One region of the Peribacillus sp. NPDC096379 genome, then DNA from elsewhere that is predicted to be linked to it. Evidence: riboswitches for the same ligand, from Rfam matches in the RefSeq annotation. Region 1 holds a riboswitch; the other holds the start of a gene.
What was found. Region 1 has a riboswitch for preQ1 ahead of queC (7-cyano-7-deazaguanine synthase QueC). Riboswitches for the same ligand answer to the same signal wherever they lie in the genome.
Positions count from the first base shown of each region.

Region 2: it holds a riboswitch for preQ1, as region 1 does, so the genes downstream of both, queF (preQ(1) synthase) here and queC (7-cyano-7-deazaguanine synthase QueC) in region 1, are expected to answer to the same signal.

Region 1 is NZ_JBIWFD010000003.1:179,439-187,379, reverse strand. It holds gene ACIQZI_RS15040 (hypothetical protein) at 1-262, opposite strand, end outside; partial or broken gene ACIQZI_RS15035 (aldo/keto reductase) at 695-1,080, shown strand; gene ACIQZI_RS15030 (SDR family oxidoreductase) at 1,148-1,894, shown strand; gene ACIQZI_RS15025 (MerR family transcriptional regulator) at 1,921-2,310, shown strand; gene ACIQZI_RS15020 (NAD(P)H-binding protein) at 2,374-3,006, shown strand; gene ACIQZI_RS15015 (aldo/keto reductase) at 3,451-4,455, shown strand; PreQ1 riboswitch class I at 4,559-4,602, shown strand; gene queC (7-cyano-7-deazaguanine synthase QueC) at 4,656-5,315, shown strand; gene queD (6-carboxytetrahydropterin synthase QueD) at 5,315-5,791, shown strand; gene queE (7-carboxy-7-deazaguanine synthase QueE) at 5,784-6,512, shown strand; gene ACIQZI_RS14995 (VUT family protein) at 6,532-7,068, shown strand; gene ACIQZI_RS14990 (hypothetical protein) at 7,456-7,842, shown strand; gene ACIQZI_RS14985 (2,3-butanediol dehydrogenase) at 7,885-7,941, shown strand, end outside.
Region 2 is NZ_JBIWFD010000006.1:73,257-81,197, forward strand. It holds gene ACIQZI_RS21085 (coenzyme F420-0:L-glutamate ligase) at 147-1,337, opposite strand; gene ACIQZI_RS21090 (LysR family transcriptional regulator) at 1,457-2,341, shown strand; gene ACIQZI_RS21095 (purine-cytosine permease family protein) at 2,974-4,374, opposite strand; PreQ1 riboswitch class I at 4,789-4,835, shown strand; gene queF (preQ(1) synthase) at 4,961-5,461, shown strand; gene ACIQZI_RS21105 (DeoR/GlpR family DNA-binding transcription regulator) at 6,000-6,761, opposite strand; gene ACIQZI_RS21110 (ABC transporter ATP-binding protein) at 7,010-7,762, shown strand; gene ACIQZI_RS21115 (ABC transporter permease subunit) at 7,755-7,941, shown strand, end outside.

The sequences.
Region 1 (7,941 bases):
CGTCTACCTTTTGATTCTTCATATCCAACACCGTCGAAAAGGACATTTTCATTTGATGCAGACCAGGTGTAATCCCGACAATCATTACTTTTGCTTGTTCATTCATGTATTCAAACGGTGCATAATAAAGTTCAATTTTCTTGTTTTCATCTTTATCAAGTAAAAACTGTTTGTTAATGAGCGCCTCGTCCTTAAGGGGAGAGGGCAATGAAAATAATAGATGCTTATATGTATCGAATTTTGAATATGTTGCTATACCCATAAAATAATATCCTCCACAATAGAAATTGTTTCATCCTTATAATGGTAATGTTTCTCTTTACTTTTTTCAAGAAATATGACGACATATATATACCTGTTAATGTGGACTTGTGTTTCTATATGAGCTAATAGTGTTTGTCACTGTCCGAAAGGTAAAATCGATACCTTTTCGTAATGCAGAAAAGAAAGATATCTGTTTTCTGGTAGACATGTAAAACATCTGACGCGCTCAGGGGGGCGTTATAGAATAGATTATATCGTCAAAAAGGCATCTGATAATTATCCACGGCCAAATAAAACTAACTAAAGCATATACAAACGCCCACCTGACAGGTGGGCGTTATTTAGCACTTATAATTTCTTGAACTTTTTTAAACTATCCTCTTGCCTTGGAGTGCACTCCAAGGTTTATACTGAACTCACTTAAAAGGAGGAAGAAAGTGTTCTTACAGCAATTAAAGCTGGTTATCGTTTGATTGATACTGCTGTACTTTACATGAACGAATAGTTGTAGGTAGTGCAATCAAGAAAAGTGGTGTACCTCATGAAGAATTATTTGTTACTTCCAAACTTTGGGCGAATGACACTGGCTATGAAGCTACAAAAGTAGCAGTGAAAAAAACGCTGGAACTCATGTAACTTGAACACCTTGATTTGTATTTAATTCACCAACCATATGGAGACATTTATGGATCATGGCGCGCACTTGAAGAACTTTATAAAGAAGGAAAAATTCATGCAATCGGCGTAAGTAACTTTCATACAGACGGTTTGGTTGATTTAATTCTTCATAATGAAATCACTCTACTTCTCACACAGAGATCCCGTGATGGTAAAAGCACTTGGTTCAATGAAAGTAGAACGTTAGTAACTGGAGGAAAATAAAATGATAGAACATAACAAAGTAGTCGTTATTACGGGTGCATCATCAGGCATTGGCGAAGCAACTGCACAATTATTAACAAAACGCGGAGACAAAGTTGTTCTCGGCGCTCGTCGTGAAGAGCGTCTTCAAAAATTGGCAGATGATATCAAAGCTGAAGGCGGTGAAGTCATTTACGCGATCACTGACGTAACAAAACGCAGTGACGTTGAAGCTCTCGCAAAACTTGCGGTCGATACTTTTGGACGAATCGACGTTTGGTTAAACAACGCTGGTCTTATGCCCCATTCAACATTTGATAAACTTCATGTGGAGGAATGGGAACGAATGGTCGACGTAAATATTAAAGGTGTCCTTTACGGAATCGCAGCTGGTCTTCCAGTTATGCGTGAACAAAAGTCTGGTCACTTCATTAATGTATCTTCTATTGCCGGTCACCAAACTCACCCAGGTGGTGGTGTGTACAGTGGTACTAAATATGCAGTACGTGCAATTTCTGAAGCACTTCGTCAAGAAGAGGCTCAGGCAGGAAGCAATATCCGTGTGACAATTCTTTCACCAGGTGCCATAGCAACTGAATTGCCGAACACAATCACAGATACAGACCTTAAAGGCGGTATCGATTCACTGTACGATGCAGTGGCAATTCCAGCTGAACGTATTGCTGAAACAGTGGCGTTTGTAATGGACACTCCTGAAGATACTGCAATGAACGAAGTTATTATTCGTCCAACTATCCAATTACCTTAATAAAAAACATAAAAAGGTTGATTTACATGAACATAAAAGTAGTAAGTGAAAAAACTAGTGTGTCTGCTGATACGATTCGTTACTACGAACGTATCGGCTTAATACCACCAGTAAAAAGAAATAAGAATGGTGTACGTGATTTTGACGATGAAGATATCCGCTGGATTGAATTTTCTCGGCACATGCGTGAAGCAGGGTTATCCATTGAAGCACTAATCGAATACATTGGGTTGTTCAAAGATGGTGACGATACTACGATCCCAGCTCGTGTGGGAATTTTATGTGACGAACGCGACGAACTGAAAAAACGTATTGATATGATGCAAAGTGCACTTAATCGTTTGAATTATAAAATCGATAACTATGAAAGTCATGTTGTTCCAGCTGAAAAAGGACTTCGTGAATTTGATGAATGAAAGTTGCACACAAAAATTTATTTTCGATGTTTCTACATATATGCGAAACGGAGTGGGAAATAAGTGAAAATTTTGATTTTAGGTGCAGCTGGTCAAGTTTCTCGTATGTTAACTAACCGCTTGCTCAATGAAATAGATGCAGAAATCACTCTATATGCGAGACACGCGAATTCTCGTTTAAAAGCCGCAAGTCAACGAGTAGAAATTATTGATGGTGACTTCAATGATAAAGCAAAACTAGTCGAAGCAATGTCTGGCGTTAATGTTGTTTATTTAAATGATATGCGTAACGCAAAAGCAACACAATCTATTGTTTCGGCAATGGATGAAGCTGGTGTAAAACGTCTGATTGGTGCAACAGTCTTAGGTATTTATGATGAAGTCGCTGGTGCATTTGGCCGCTGGAATGATGCAATGGTCGGATCTAGCGCACCATTATACAAATCTGCAGCGAAGGTAGTCGAAGACTCTGACCTAGATTACACACTACTTCGTTTAACTTGGCTTTATAACCAAGAGGGTAACGAAGATTATGAACTGACTATAAAAGGGGAACCATTTATTGGCGCACAGGTTACACGACAGGCTGTAGCGCGTTTGATCATGGATTTACTTGCTGATAATACGAAATATATTGGCAAAAGTTTAGGAGTCAGCGAACCAAATACAGATTTTGAAAAACCGTCCTTCTATTAGTATTTCTCAATAAAAGGGGAGATCTACTATGGAAGAAAAAGTAATAGCTGGACGTGACCGGTTTGAGGAATGTGTACGAAATTAAACTATGATGTTTTATTCGGGCAAGTATGAGATGGGAAGAAGAATTAACTCCAGAAGTTTGATTACATAACTGCGCTCATAACTTCAGGTACATTTTAACAATTACTAACACATCTCGAACTTTATCTCGGTTTAACAGGCTGTAAAACCCCCACCTCAATTTTTGTGAGAGAATCAAGAAATAAATAGGTGGGGGATAAACAGCCTGTAAATCCCCGATTGGTTCAACTAACTATCAGTGGGGGATGAAAAAACCCCCCACTGATGGAAGTTTCACTTTATGAAGATGAGCCAAAAGCTAGGTCTTCTTTTGCGAGTGCTGCTAAAGTGTACGGTTAATAATAAAGGGGAGGTTTTATTATGGAATATGTAAAGTTCGGTAATACTGGTACGGATGTTTCTCGTATTTGCTTAGGAGCAATGGGGTTCGGGGATACTGAAAAATGGACCCACAAATGGGTTTTAGATGAAGAACGTAGTCGTCCAGTCATCAAAAAAGCTCTCGATTTAGGGATTAATTTCTTTGATACTGCGAATATCTATTCAATGGGCGAAAGTGAAAAGATTCTCGGCCGGGCATTGAAGGACTATGCTAAGCGTGACGATATTGTTCTTGCAACAAAAGTTCATCAAACAATGCGTTCAGGTCGTCCTAATAGTGGCGGATTATCTCGTAAAGAAATTATGAGCGAAATCGATCAAAGTTTAAAGCGCTTGGAAACAGATTATGTAGATTTATACATTATTCACCGCTGGGATTATGACACACCAATTGAAGAAACTATGGAAGCTCTTCATGATGTCGTTAAATCAGGGAAATCTCGTTACATTGGTGCGAGTGCTATGTACGCTTGGCAATTTCAAAAAGCGCAACGTGTAGCAGAACGTAATGGCTGGACTAAATTTGTATCCATGCAAAACCACTACAATATGATTTACCGTGAAGAAGAGCGTGAAATGATTCCGTTCTGTCGTGATGAAAAAATTGCCATTACACCATATAGCCCACTCGCTTCAGGTCGTTTGACTCGTGATTGGTCTGAAACTACTCTTCGTTCTGAAACAGACATGGTTCAACATTCAAAATACGATAGTATGATGAAAGCTGATCAAGGCATTGTAGAACGTTTGGCTGAAGTAGCAAACAATCATGGTGTTACTCGTGATAAGATTGCGTTAGCATGGCTTCTTAACAAGGATCAAGTTGTTGCGCCAATCATCGGTGCCCAAAAAGAAAGTCATCTTGAAAGTGCCGTAGCTGCACTTAATATTCAGTTGACTCCTGATGAGATGAATTATTTAGAAGAGTTATACATTCCCCACCCAGTAGTAGGGGCTCTTCCAAAACCAAAATTCAATAAATAAAGGGATAATAATATGTACCAAAATATGCATTTTCTATTTTTAGTTTGAAGATCTACTGATTTTAGTCTAAAATGAACTGATGTAAATATAAATCCGTTTAATTACGGTAGAGGTTTCTAGCTACCCTCTCTAAAAAACTAAGGAAAACAGCACTGCTTTCTTAGTAGTGCTGTTTTTCTGTCGAAAAGGGGATTTTTTTAATGAAGCAAGAGAAGGCAGTAGTCGTTTTTAGTGGTGGTCAGGATAGTACGACTTGTTTATTCTGGGCGATGAAGCAGTTTAAAGAAGTCGAGGCAGTTACGTTTGATTATAATCAGCGCCATCGGTTAGAGATTGATTGTGCCAAGCAGATTGCAGATGAACTTGGCATTAAACATCATATTCTGGATATGTCGCTGCTCAATCAATTGGCGCCGAATGCTTTAACGCGTGATGACATTGCTGTAAGTGAGGGCGAAGAAGGGGAGCTTCCTTCTACGTTTGTTCCGGGGAGAAATTTGTTGTTCTTATCCTTTGCTGGGGTACTTGCCAGCCAAGTAGGAGCGAAGCACATTATTACCGGTGTTTGTGAAACAGACTTTAGCGGCTACCCGGACTGCAGAGATATTTTCATAAAGTCGTTAAATGTCACGCTGAATCTATCGATGGATCAGCCATTTGTGATTCATACACCGCTTATGTGGATGAATAAGGCCGAGGCCTGGGGCATGGCGGATGAGTTAGGTGCTTTGGAATTTGTTCGCAAAAAGACACTAACCTGTTATAACGGAATCATGGCAGATGGTTGCGGGGAATGTCCGGCATGTAAATTGCGTCAAAAAGGTCTTGATGACTACTTGAGTCAGAAGGGGCAGAAATGATGTATGGATTTCGTATTGTAGATAAATTACAAAAGATCAATGAAGATATCAAATCCACTCAATTAAAATACCATGCTAAACGTGTGCTTGTTAGTAAGGAATTTACCTTTGATGCGGCCCATCATTTACATTGCTATGAAGGAAAATGCAAAAACCTTCATGGCCATACGTATCGCGTCATTTTTGGACTTAGCGGTTTTATCGATGATCGTGGCCTGCTCATTGATTTTGGAGATATTAAAGAAATTTGGAAAAATGAGATTGAGATTTTTCTTGATCATAAATATTTAAACGAGACGCTGCCCTTAATGAATACGACGGCTGAGAATATGGTTGTTTGGATTTATGAAAAAATGGCGGACGCGTTAAAAAATAGACAAGAACAATATGATGGGGCAAGGGTTGAATTTGTCCGTCTTTATGAAACACCGACGAGCTATGCCGAGACAAAAAGGGAGTGGATGGAGGTTGAGTAAAATTCCTGTGATGGAAATATTCGGTCCAACCATTCAAGGGGAAGGCATGGTCATCGGTCAAAAGACGATGTTTGTCAGAACCGCGGGTTGTGATTATTCTTGCTCATGGTGTGACTCGTCATTTACATGGGATGGAACGGGTAAACATCTCATTAAGCAGATGGAGCCAGACGAAATTTGGCGTCAGTTGAAAGAACTTGGAGGAGACGGTTTTTCTCATGTAACCATATCAGGTGGAAATCCAGCTCTTTTGAAGAATCTTGCTGAATTTGTCCAATTATTAAAGCAAGAAAACATGAAGACCTGTCTGGAAACGCAAGGATCAAAATGGCAAGATTGGATGCTTTCAATCGATGAGTTGACGATCTCGCCGAAGCCACCTAGTTCAGGGATGAAAACGAACTTTGACTCACTTGATATGATTTTCAATAAGCTCATGTCAGACAATTTTTTAGGAAATGTGAGTTTAAAGGTCGTTGTATTCAATGATGCTGATTTTGACTATGCAAAGGAAATTCATAGAAGATACCCTGGCATTCCTTTTTATATGCAGGTGGGAAATGATGATACGAAGACTGCAAATGACGCTGCGTTAATTCCCCATTTACTGCAAAAATACGAAGAGTTAATCGAACAAGTGATACAAGATGAAGAGTTAAAAGAAGTTAAAGTACTCCCTCAACTCCATGCATTAGTATGGGGAAATAAACGAGGCGTGTAAGAGAAGAGGAGTATCGATGATTAGAATTTTACTGTATTTAATTGCCATTGTAACAGCCAACGTTGTGACGGCTTCTTTTGCACCGTTATCGATCGGTGTGTTTATTGTGCCAATGGGAACGCTATTTATCGGGGCAACTTTTATCCTAAGAGATTTAGTTCAAAATTCATTTGGCAGAAAGAAAACCTATTTGGCCATCGGAACAGCTTTAGCAATGTCGGCGATTGTGTCATATATATTGGGAGACACATTATTAATCGTTCTTGCGTCCGCTATTTCGTTTGTCATCTCGGAAACAACGGATACAGAAATTTACTCAAGATTGAAGCTGCCGATGGCTTGGCGAGTTTTTTATAGCGGTTTAGTCGGTGGATTCCTTGACTCTGCTATCTTTGTCATTATTGGCCTAAGCCCATTGGGTGCCAATTTCCTACCATGGGAAGCTGTACCTTTTGCGATTCTTGGTCAGGTAATTGTGAAGACGGTTATTCAGAGCCTTGGCGCAATGGTGCTCCATCGCGTAATCATTTCGCGGAACCGAGTAGAGGTAGCTTAAGTAATTGCTAAGAAACTATGATACTGCTAATATGGCATGAAAAGATAAAAAATCAGGAGTTAGAAGAAGCGGTATTTTCTAACTGGTATGTGATTTCATGATGAAATGATTTATCCTAATTAAACTTCAAAAAATAGCCCGAATTTTGGTCATATGTAAAGTGACCAAGATTTGGGCTATTTATTTTTATCCCGTATTAACGGGCAGTAAAACCCCCGCTGATTGAAGTTTCACTTTATGGTCAAGGAGTTATACAGGCACAAAGCCATAGGAATCAAACTTTTCCAGCGAGAAGTCTGCTGAATTCGAGTGTCCTATCTATGGAAATCAAGCTTGTGAGCTCCCTGTAAAAAAGAGAAGATAGAAAACAAAATTGAAAATCCATTTGTGAAATCGTTTAATAGTGTGAAAGAAATCGGCGAAGATATTTGGGATGGGATAACCAAACGGAACAAGGATAAATTTGATTCTGTCTACGATTTTGGTAATTGGTTGTCCATGGGTGGTTTAGATTCAGGAAAATCTTTTTATGACGGACTAAATGATCGGGCTAATCACGCAACAGACTCCTTTTCAGACTTCGTGAACTACCTAACAATCGGTGGAGTAGACCTTGTCAAAGGGGCACTTGCTCCCAAAGACGCTTTATCTAAAGGGTGTTGGCTACGTGGAAATAACTCTTGGATGCCTAGTGAAAAAGTTCACATAGTTTTCATAAAGAGGGAAGAGAACCCAATTGTAAATATTTATAAGGGCAGTATAATGATATTGTAATATAAATTAAAATATTCCGAAATATATAAGGAGATGAGTAGCATGAAAGCATTGAGATGGTATGAGGCTAAAGATTTGAGAATTGACAATATTGAAGAG
Region 2 (7,941 bases), on a different contig from region 1:
TACATCTTTCTTGCATATAGTAACTAAGTTATAAGAGTATAGAAAATCGTATTTTTTGACTGCGTAGAATTTAAATAAGCAATACTAGTAAAGGCTAGCATTGCTTATTTCTTTTATATCATTATCTAATCAATGAATCATTCGTATTATTTTGTATAGTTATCAAAATAACCTTGTATAAAGACGATAGGTGTACCTTTATCGCCACTTCCTGAAGTTAAATCAGATAGAGAACCTATTAGGTCAGTAAGTTTTCTAGGCGTCGTACCTTGTGCTTCCATTGTTCCTACAAGATCAGCACCTTTATTGTTAATGTATTGAGAGATCGCTTGTTGAAGTTCTTCGCCTCTTAAATCAGCAAAGTTATTATCAGCAAGATATTTTAACTTTACTTCATTAGGTGTTCCATCAAGCCCGGATGTGTAAGCGGGTGATACGACTGGATCAGCAAGTTCCCAAATCTTACCTACCGGATCTTTGAATGCTCCATCTCCATAAACCATGACTTCAACATCTTTTCCAGTCTTTTCTTTAAGCATATGTTGTATGTTATCAACGACAGGTTGGCAGTTACGTGGGAAAAGTTTCACACTATCTTCTGTTGCTTTATTAGAGCCAAGCAGACCATAAGCTTCATTACATCCGCTGCCATCAATAGACGCTGCTAATATGTTATCAAGGCTATAAATTTTTTCTCCACCATTTGCTTTTAAGATTTTCTTTGTTCTGAATCTAGTATGGATATCACAAGTAAGAACACTTTTTGTGTAATTTAAGATGGTTTTTGCATTATTTGAGAAGATCACTTCGCATTCAACGCCGCATTCTTCAACTAACGATTTATAATATTCAATATAATCAACGCCAGTAAAAGGATGTTTATTATAGCCAAAATGATCACGGAATTGTTTTTCTGTTAATACATCTGTCCAAGGGTTAACTCCCTTTTCATCAAGAACGTCAATATCAACTAAGTGATTGCCAACTTCATCAGATGGGTAGCTAAGCATTAAAACAATTTTTTTTGCTCCTTTTGCAATACCGCGGAGCAAGTTTGAAAAACGATTACGACTTAAGATAGGAAAAATAACACCAACAGTATCTTCTGCGAATTTTGCTTTAACATCTTTAGCGATATGATCAATCGTCGCGTAGTTCCCTTGAGCACGAGCTACGATTGATTCTGTTAATGTAACGATATCTTTATCATTAATGTTGAAACCTTCCACTTCTGCAGCTTTTAACACACTATCAACAACGATTTCTTCGATGTTATCCCCTTGATTGATGATTGGACAACGAAGACCTCTTACAACTGTTCCTACAACTCTTTCCAAAATAATCGCTCCTTAAACTCACAAAGTTAATTTATAGTATGTCCCTACTTGTACTATACATCGTTTTAGTGATATAAGTAAAATGGATATATCGAATGGTGGGTATAAGGAGTGCTTATATGGTAAGTAAATTAGATTTATATAAAGTATTTTATAAGGTAGGAAAAAGCGAGAGTTTTTCTAAGGCAGCAAAAGACCTTTATATGACACAACCAGCTGTCAGTCAAGCGATCATGCAGTTAGAAAGAGAATTAGATATCCGTCTATTTAATAGAACTCCAAAGGGAGTATCATTAACAAACGAGGGCAGTCTTCTATTTGAATATGTTCATTTGGCCCTTAATTTAATTGATGTTGGGGAAGAAAAGATTTTGGAGTTTAAAAATTTAACGACAGGGGAATTAAAGATAGGTGTAGGTGATACGATATCTAGGTATTATTTACTTCCTTATTTAGAAGCCTTTCATAATCAATATCCTAATATTAAATTAAAGATTGTTAATGGTACAACATTAGAGATTTGTTCTATTTTAAAATCAGGAGAAGTTGATATAGCAATTTGTAATTTTCCCCTTGATGATCCTACATTAGAACTTATCCCATGTATTGATGTCCACGATATTTTTGTTTGTGGGGAGAAATATAGGAATAGCTTATCTAAGCCAATAAGCCTTAATGAAGTAGTAAAACTGCCCTTAATATTACTCGAACCGAAATCGATTTCCAGAAAGTATGTTGAGGATTTTATGATATCTAAAGGTATTAAGATTTCGCCAGAATTTGAATTAGGATCCCATGATTTATTATTGGAGTTTGCTAAGATAAATTTAGGAATTGCATGTGTGACGAAAGAATTTTCCCAAGAATATTTAAATAATGGACTAGTGTATGAAGTTCAATTAATGGAGGAAATACCAAAGAGAAATATCGGTGTCTGTTTTTTGAAAAGTGTACCATTATCGCCAGCTTCAACGAAATTTGTTGAGATCATAGAAAATAAATAAGTATAAGTGCATGTTCAAAAAAGAGGATAAAAAGAGCCGAAAAGTTCGAGGAGCGCATCTCGAGAGAACCTGCGCGTATGGAGTAATACGTGAGGAACGTAGAGACAGAGCTTTGAAGCAATCCGCAAGCTTTTTTACCGGACTTTTTGAACCACCTCTATAAAGAGTATTTCGCTAAATTAGTATTTCAACCATTTAATTGTTGGAGCCTCGAGGACTTTTAGATACCAAAAAGGGGTAGCCAGACTTAGTCAGTCTATATGGCCACTCCCTTTGACTCTTATTCAAAAATGAGGTTGTTATAACAACCTATTAAGCTAACGTTGGCATATCCAAAAGAACTGCATGATGGTTTAAAGGATAGGACTTACGAGTAAACCTGAAAAAGATTGCTAGCTGAGCATAATGAGGAATCTGACAACATAATTCCTCTCTTTTAGCCTGCATACTTTAAGCACCTTTTTTACTTGTATATCCCCCCTGAATCGATTCCAAGTCTCAACTTGGATAAAACGTAGAGAGAAAATAGCGAGAGACAAATCAAGTGCCCAATAAAAAGGCTATCCGGAAGGGGGGATACCGGGGAGAACGAGAATAAAAAATTAGGAGACTGTAAAAATTAACTTACTATTTTATGCAATACGATCTTCCTTGTGAATGTCATTAGGTTCGCTTTTATAATAGTATTTTCCTTTTGTGAAAATTGCTATAATGACTGTAAGTATAGCTGCTAGAATCGCAGCAAAGAATGCTGCAGTACTTTGTAAGAACGCTCCCATATATCCTAATGCTGCTATTGTCCCTAAGCCGCTTGCAATTAGTAAAGACACGACTCCAACGGGATTCCATTTATATAAATACTTCTGGCGAGCCTCATAATAACCAGGTCCAATTTTCAGTAATTTTTTCACAACCATGGCGTCAGTGACTAATATGGCAGCCCAAGCCAATAAAAAGACTCCCTGGAATGTCATTGCTGTATCTAAATGATCCACTATGTCACATAGCATTAAAACGATCGCCGATATACCGGATACAATAACCCAGAATCGTCTGCCAGGTGTAAATTTAAAGATGTTTTCGAAGAAGTTAGATAATGATAAGGAACTGCTATATATATTTGTCACATTAATTCTCAATTGGGTTAGCATGGTGAATAATGCTCCTCCAATACCAAGAAGCAGTACGATGTAAACCCCTGGATTTGGTTCGCCCAGACGAACACCAAACCATATGCCAAGACCACCCATGACACCAAAACAGAAAATCTGTGGAATAAATCCAATCGCAACCGATCCTACTTTGATATCTTTTGGTTTAAGGAAACGGGCATAGTCCGAAGCAAGCAGGGCTGTCAAACCCATGATCCCGTGGTGCATGCCGATACAAAGTAGTAAAGCCTTACCCCCGACTTGAACGCCATCTGGCATATATGTCCAAAAACTCCCTTCATATACTGACGGTGTGTAAATGGATACAATGATTGCGGTTACCAAAAAAACAGCAAAAATAGGTAAAGACCACTTTTGTAATTTATCTAATTGTTTTATACCAAACCAATTCAAAGGAATAACGATTGTTCCGAAGAGAACGATTAGCGCCCATTCTGGAATGACCGGGAAGAAGGTATGAATGGCTGAAACTAAAATCAAGCCTTCAAACGCACAATACATAATGAAGTTTGTTGCATAAATGAACGAGGTTAATGATGCGCCTATATAGCCAAATCCGCCCCCTCTGGATAATAAATTGACGTTCATACCGGACTTTGCTGAAAGATAAGCAATGAATGTTCCGAGTATACCGGCTACGATTATCGCATATATGGAGGATATAATGGCATTAATGGCTCCGAATTGAAGCGCCATAACGCTTCCCATTTGAAAATAAAAAATGGCTGTTGCTATACCAAAGGTAATATTTGTAATACTTAACCAACCCATATTCCTTTGTTGCCGTGGCACTCTATCTAATGAATAATCATCTTTCATTTCTTCTTTCACTTTGTGATCTGTTACATTGACAGATCTCATACGTATCTACTCCTTTTTGTGTATTATTTCACAAATTAGTTTCTGGCTGCTATGCACAGATTCATCATCCCGCTACACTCTATATTCAATATATCAATATAACTAGGGAATTATCAAACGTCATTATTGCGGTTGCTTGGTGCTTAGACTACTAGAAGCCCGCTACATCTACCAATTCCTCCTTATATCATAGGATTTGTAGCATATACTACACAATTGATGGGATATTGACGATACCTTCAGATTCATTTAACATTTGCACTTTTGTAGAAAAGCGTGTTAGGGATTTCCAAAACCTTCTTTGAGCGTATTAACTATGTTGTATACTCGCCTTCTATAATAAAACGATATAAAGTTTCAATTGACGTTTTGCTAAGTGTTCTTTATGATATGAAAGAGAATTCCCGTACGTAAGCGGGAGAGGTTCATAGCTGATACCCTCTATAAAAAACTATGGATACATGGGAATTTGCCATGTCCATACTGGGCATGGCTTTTTATGTTTTATTCTTTTAGTTGCAATAGAATGATTAGCGGATCTCTCTTTTAAAACAGTGTCGGGAAACCATTTACAAGGGGGATTTTTATGTCTGGCCGAAGCAATGAAGAAGGTTTAAAGGATTTAACATTATTAGGTAATCAACATACACAATATTCATTTGATTATGCACCGGAGGTATTAGAGGCAGTAGATAATCTTCATTCGAATCGTGATTATTTCGTGAAATTTAATTGTCCGGAGTTCACTAGTTTATGCCCACTGACACACCAGCCTGATTTTGCAACGATGTATATTTCTTACGTTCCAGATCAAAAAATTGTCGAGAGTAAATCACTAAAATTATATCTTTTCAGTTTTCGTAATCATGGTGATTTCCATGAAGATTGCGTTAACATTATTATGAACGATCTAATAAAATTACTTGACCCAAGGTATATTGAAGTTTGGGGGAAATTTACACCACGTGGTGGAATTTCCATCGATCCATGGTGCAATTATGGGAAACCAGGTACCAAGTACGAAGAGATGGCCAGTTTCCGTTTGATGAATCATGATCTTTATCCTGAAAAAGTCGACAATCGTTAATCGTTGAAACAAGGTAAGGGTATTGTCGATAAGGTTATTTAATCCACCTAAAGTTATGAATTTCATATGATAGATTTAACTAATTTATCCCGCTTTAACGGGCAGTAACCCCCCCACCTTAAGGCTTGGAGTAATCGAGGAAGCGTAGGTGGGGGGGAACTGCCCGTAAAAGCCCGATTGGTTCAACTAACAATCAGTGGGGGATGAAGAAAACCCTCACTGATTGAAGTTTCACTTTATATGTGTTCCATATAAATTGTAAAATTTTAAAATGATAATAGAAAAACGGAAATTCCACTTAATTCGTTCATTACGAGTGGAATTTCCGTTTTTTGTATGAAGGACATGGGACGAGGCTTCGCGACTTACTAATATAGCCAATCTACTTAGCGGGCATACTTATATTATCGAGAAAGTAGCTGAAATGCCCGCTCTGCACCGCCACCATTGTGATTAAGCGAGTGTAGCGTGCTTCATGATATATCTTTCATAGTAAAGGATGGCGTTTTAACGCCATTCAGGTTTTGAATGAGGATTATTATTCTGAAATGATTAAATGGGTGCTTGTTTTCTTAAATGAATCGATGAGATTCTTATTTACATTTTGGTCCGTAATAATGTAATGAATTTTATCAAGTGTTGCAATACCAATGGTGACATCCTTACCAAATTTTGTACTGTCTGCGGCAACATAAATTTCTTTAGATAATTCAATCATTTTTTTCCTCGTAATTGCTTCTTCTAAATTATAATCAGAGATTCCTTTTTCGACTGTAATCCCACTAGCACAAATAAACGCTTTTACTATATTCAATTCGCTAAAATTGAATAAATAATCATAAGCTACTACAGACTGTTCATTATGTCTAACCTTTCCACCAATGATAATTAGCTCTACATCGCTATTTATTAGTTCTAATACAACAGGAATTGAATTCGTCACTACCGTTAGCTTCTTCTTATTTTTAATATATTTTGCAATTTGATAGGTTGTCGAACCACTATCTATAAAAATACAATCACCGTCATAGATCAAATCGCTACATTTTTGTGCAATTACTTCTTTTTCATTTATATGGCTGACCAAGCGTTCGTCAATTGTCGATTCCCCAAATTTTGCTTCAACGAGCTTAACTCCACCATAAATTTTTTCAATTTTCCCTTGTTTTGTGAGCAGGTTTAGATCTCTACGAAGAGTATCAACAGAGACTTTTAATTCTTCAGTTAGCTCAGATATTTTGAGAACCTTTTTGACCATTAATAATTCAGTAATTTTCTGTTGTCTTTCAACTGGAAACATATATTCACCTACTCAAAGTTATCATTTTTTAAAGAAGTATTAATTCTAGTGTACTGATTGCTTATTATATATTCAATATATTTACATAAATAATAAGATGAGTTGATCATGAATATAGAATAAGTTAGGCATGAGTTTGTATCAAGTTAATGATAAATTACGCAATATTTACACAGTATTTACGTGAATCTTTATATTAATTTACATCGAGTTTTTATACTAAGGTTGTATTTAAGGGGGTGAACAGTTTGCTGAAATTACAAAATGTAAGCAAACAATTCGATAGAAAAGTAGTTTTAGATGACATAAATATTGAAATTAAAGCTGGTGAAATTGTTTCCCTATTAGGTCCGAGTGGGAGTGGAAAAACCACTTTATTAAATATTATTTTAGGCTTAACCCAATTGGACCATGGAAAGATTATCTTTAATGATATGGATATGAGTCATGTGCCAATGAAGAATCGAGGATTTAATATCGTATTCCAAGATTATGCGCTCTTTCCCCATTTAAGTGCTTATGAAAATATTGTATATGGATTAAGAAATAAGAAGGGATTAGTGTCTGAGAAAGAGCTTCAAGAATACATCGAATTCTTAGAGTTAAAACCTCATTTAACAAAGAAAATTGGCGAGTTATCAGGTGGTCAGAAACAGAGGGTGGCTCTTGCAAGAACATTAGTTATGAAACCAAAAATATTATTACTAGATGAGCCTTTAAGTGCACTAGACGGGGTCATTAAAGAATCCATTAAACAGCGTATTCAATCTATTGCAAGAGAGTTTAAGCTTACGACGATTATTGTAACGCATGATCCGGAAGAAGCATTAACTTTGTCAGATAAAATTCTAATTATCAATCAGGGAAATATATCTCAATTTGGAACACCACGGGAAATTATCAATCAACCCAAAAATGATTTTGTTAAAGAATTTATTCTTAAACAATTACAGATTAAGAGACAAAATATTTATAACTTATTCGGTGAAAAATATGCCTAATGTAAAAACAGAAATGCGAGTCATTTATTTATCTATACTAGTGGTATTTGCAGTGTTTCTATTATTCCCGCTTGGCACTTTATTTGTTCGCTCGTTTGAAACAAATCAGGGGTTTGGTATCTCAAACTATCTTTCGATTCTGTCTAATCAGGACTTAATTGAGGCATTTGGAAATAGCA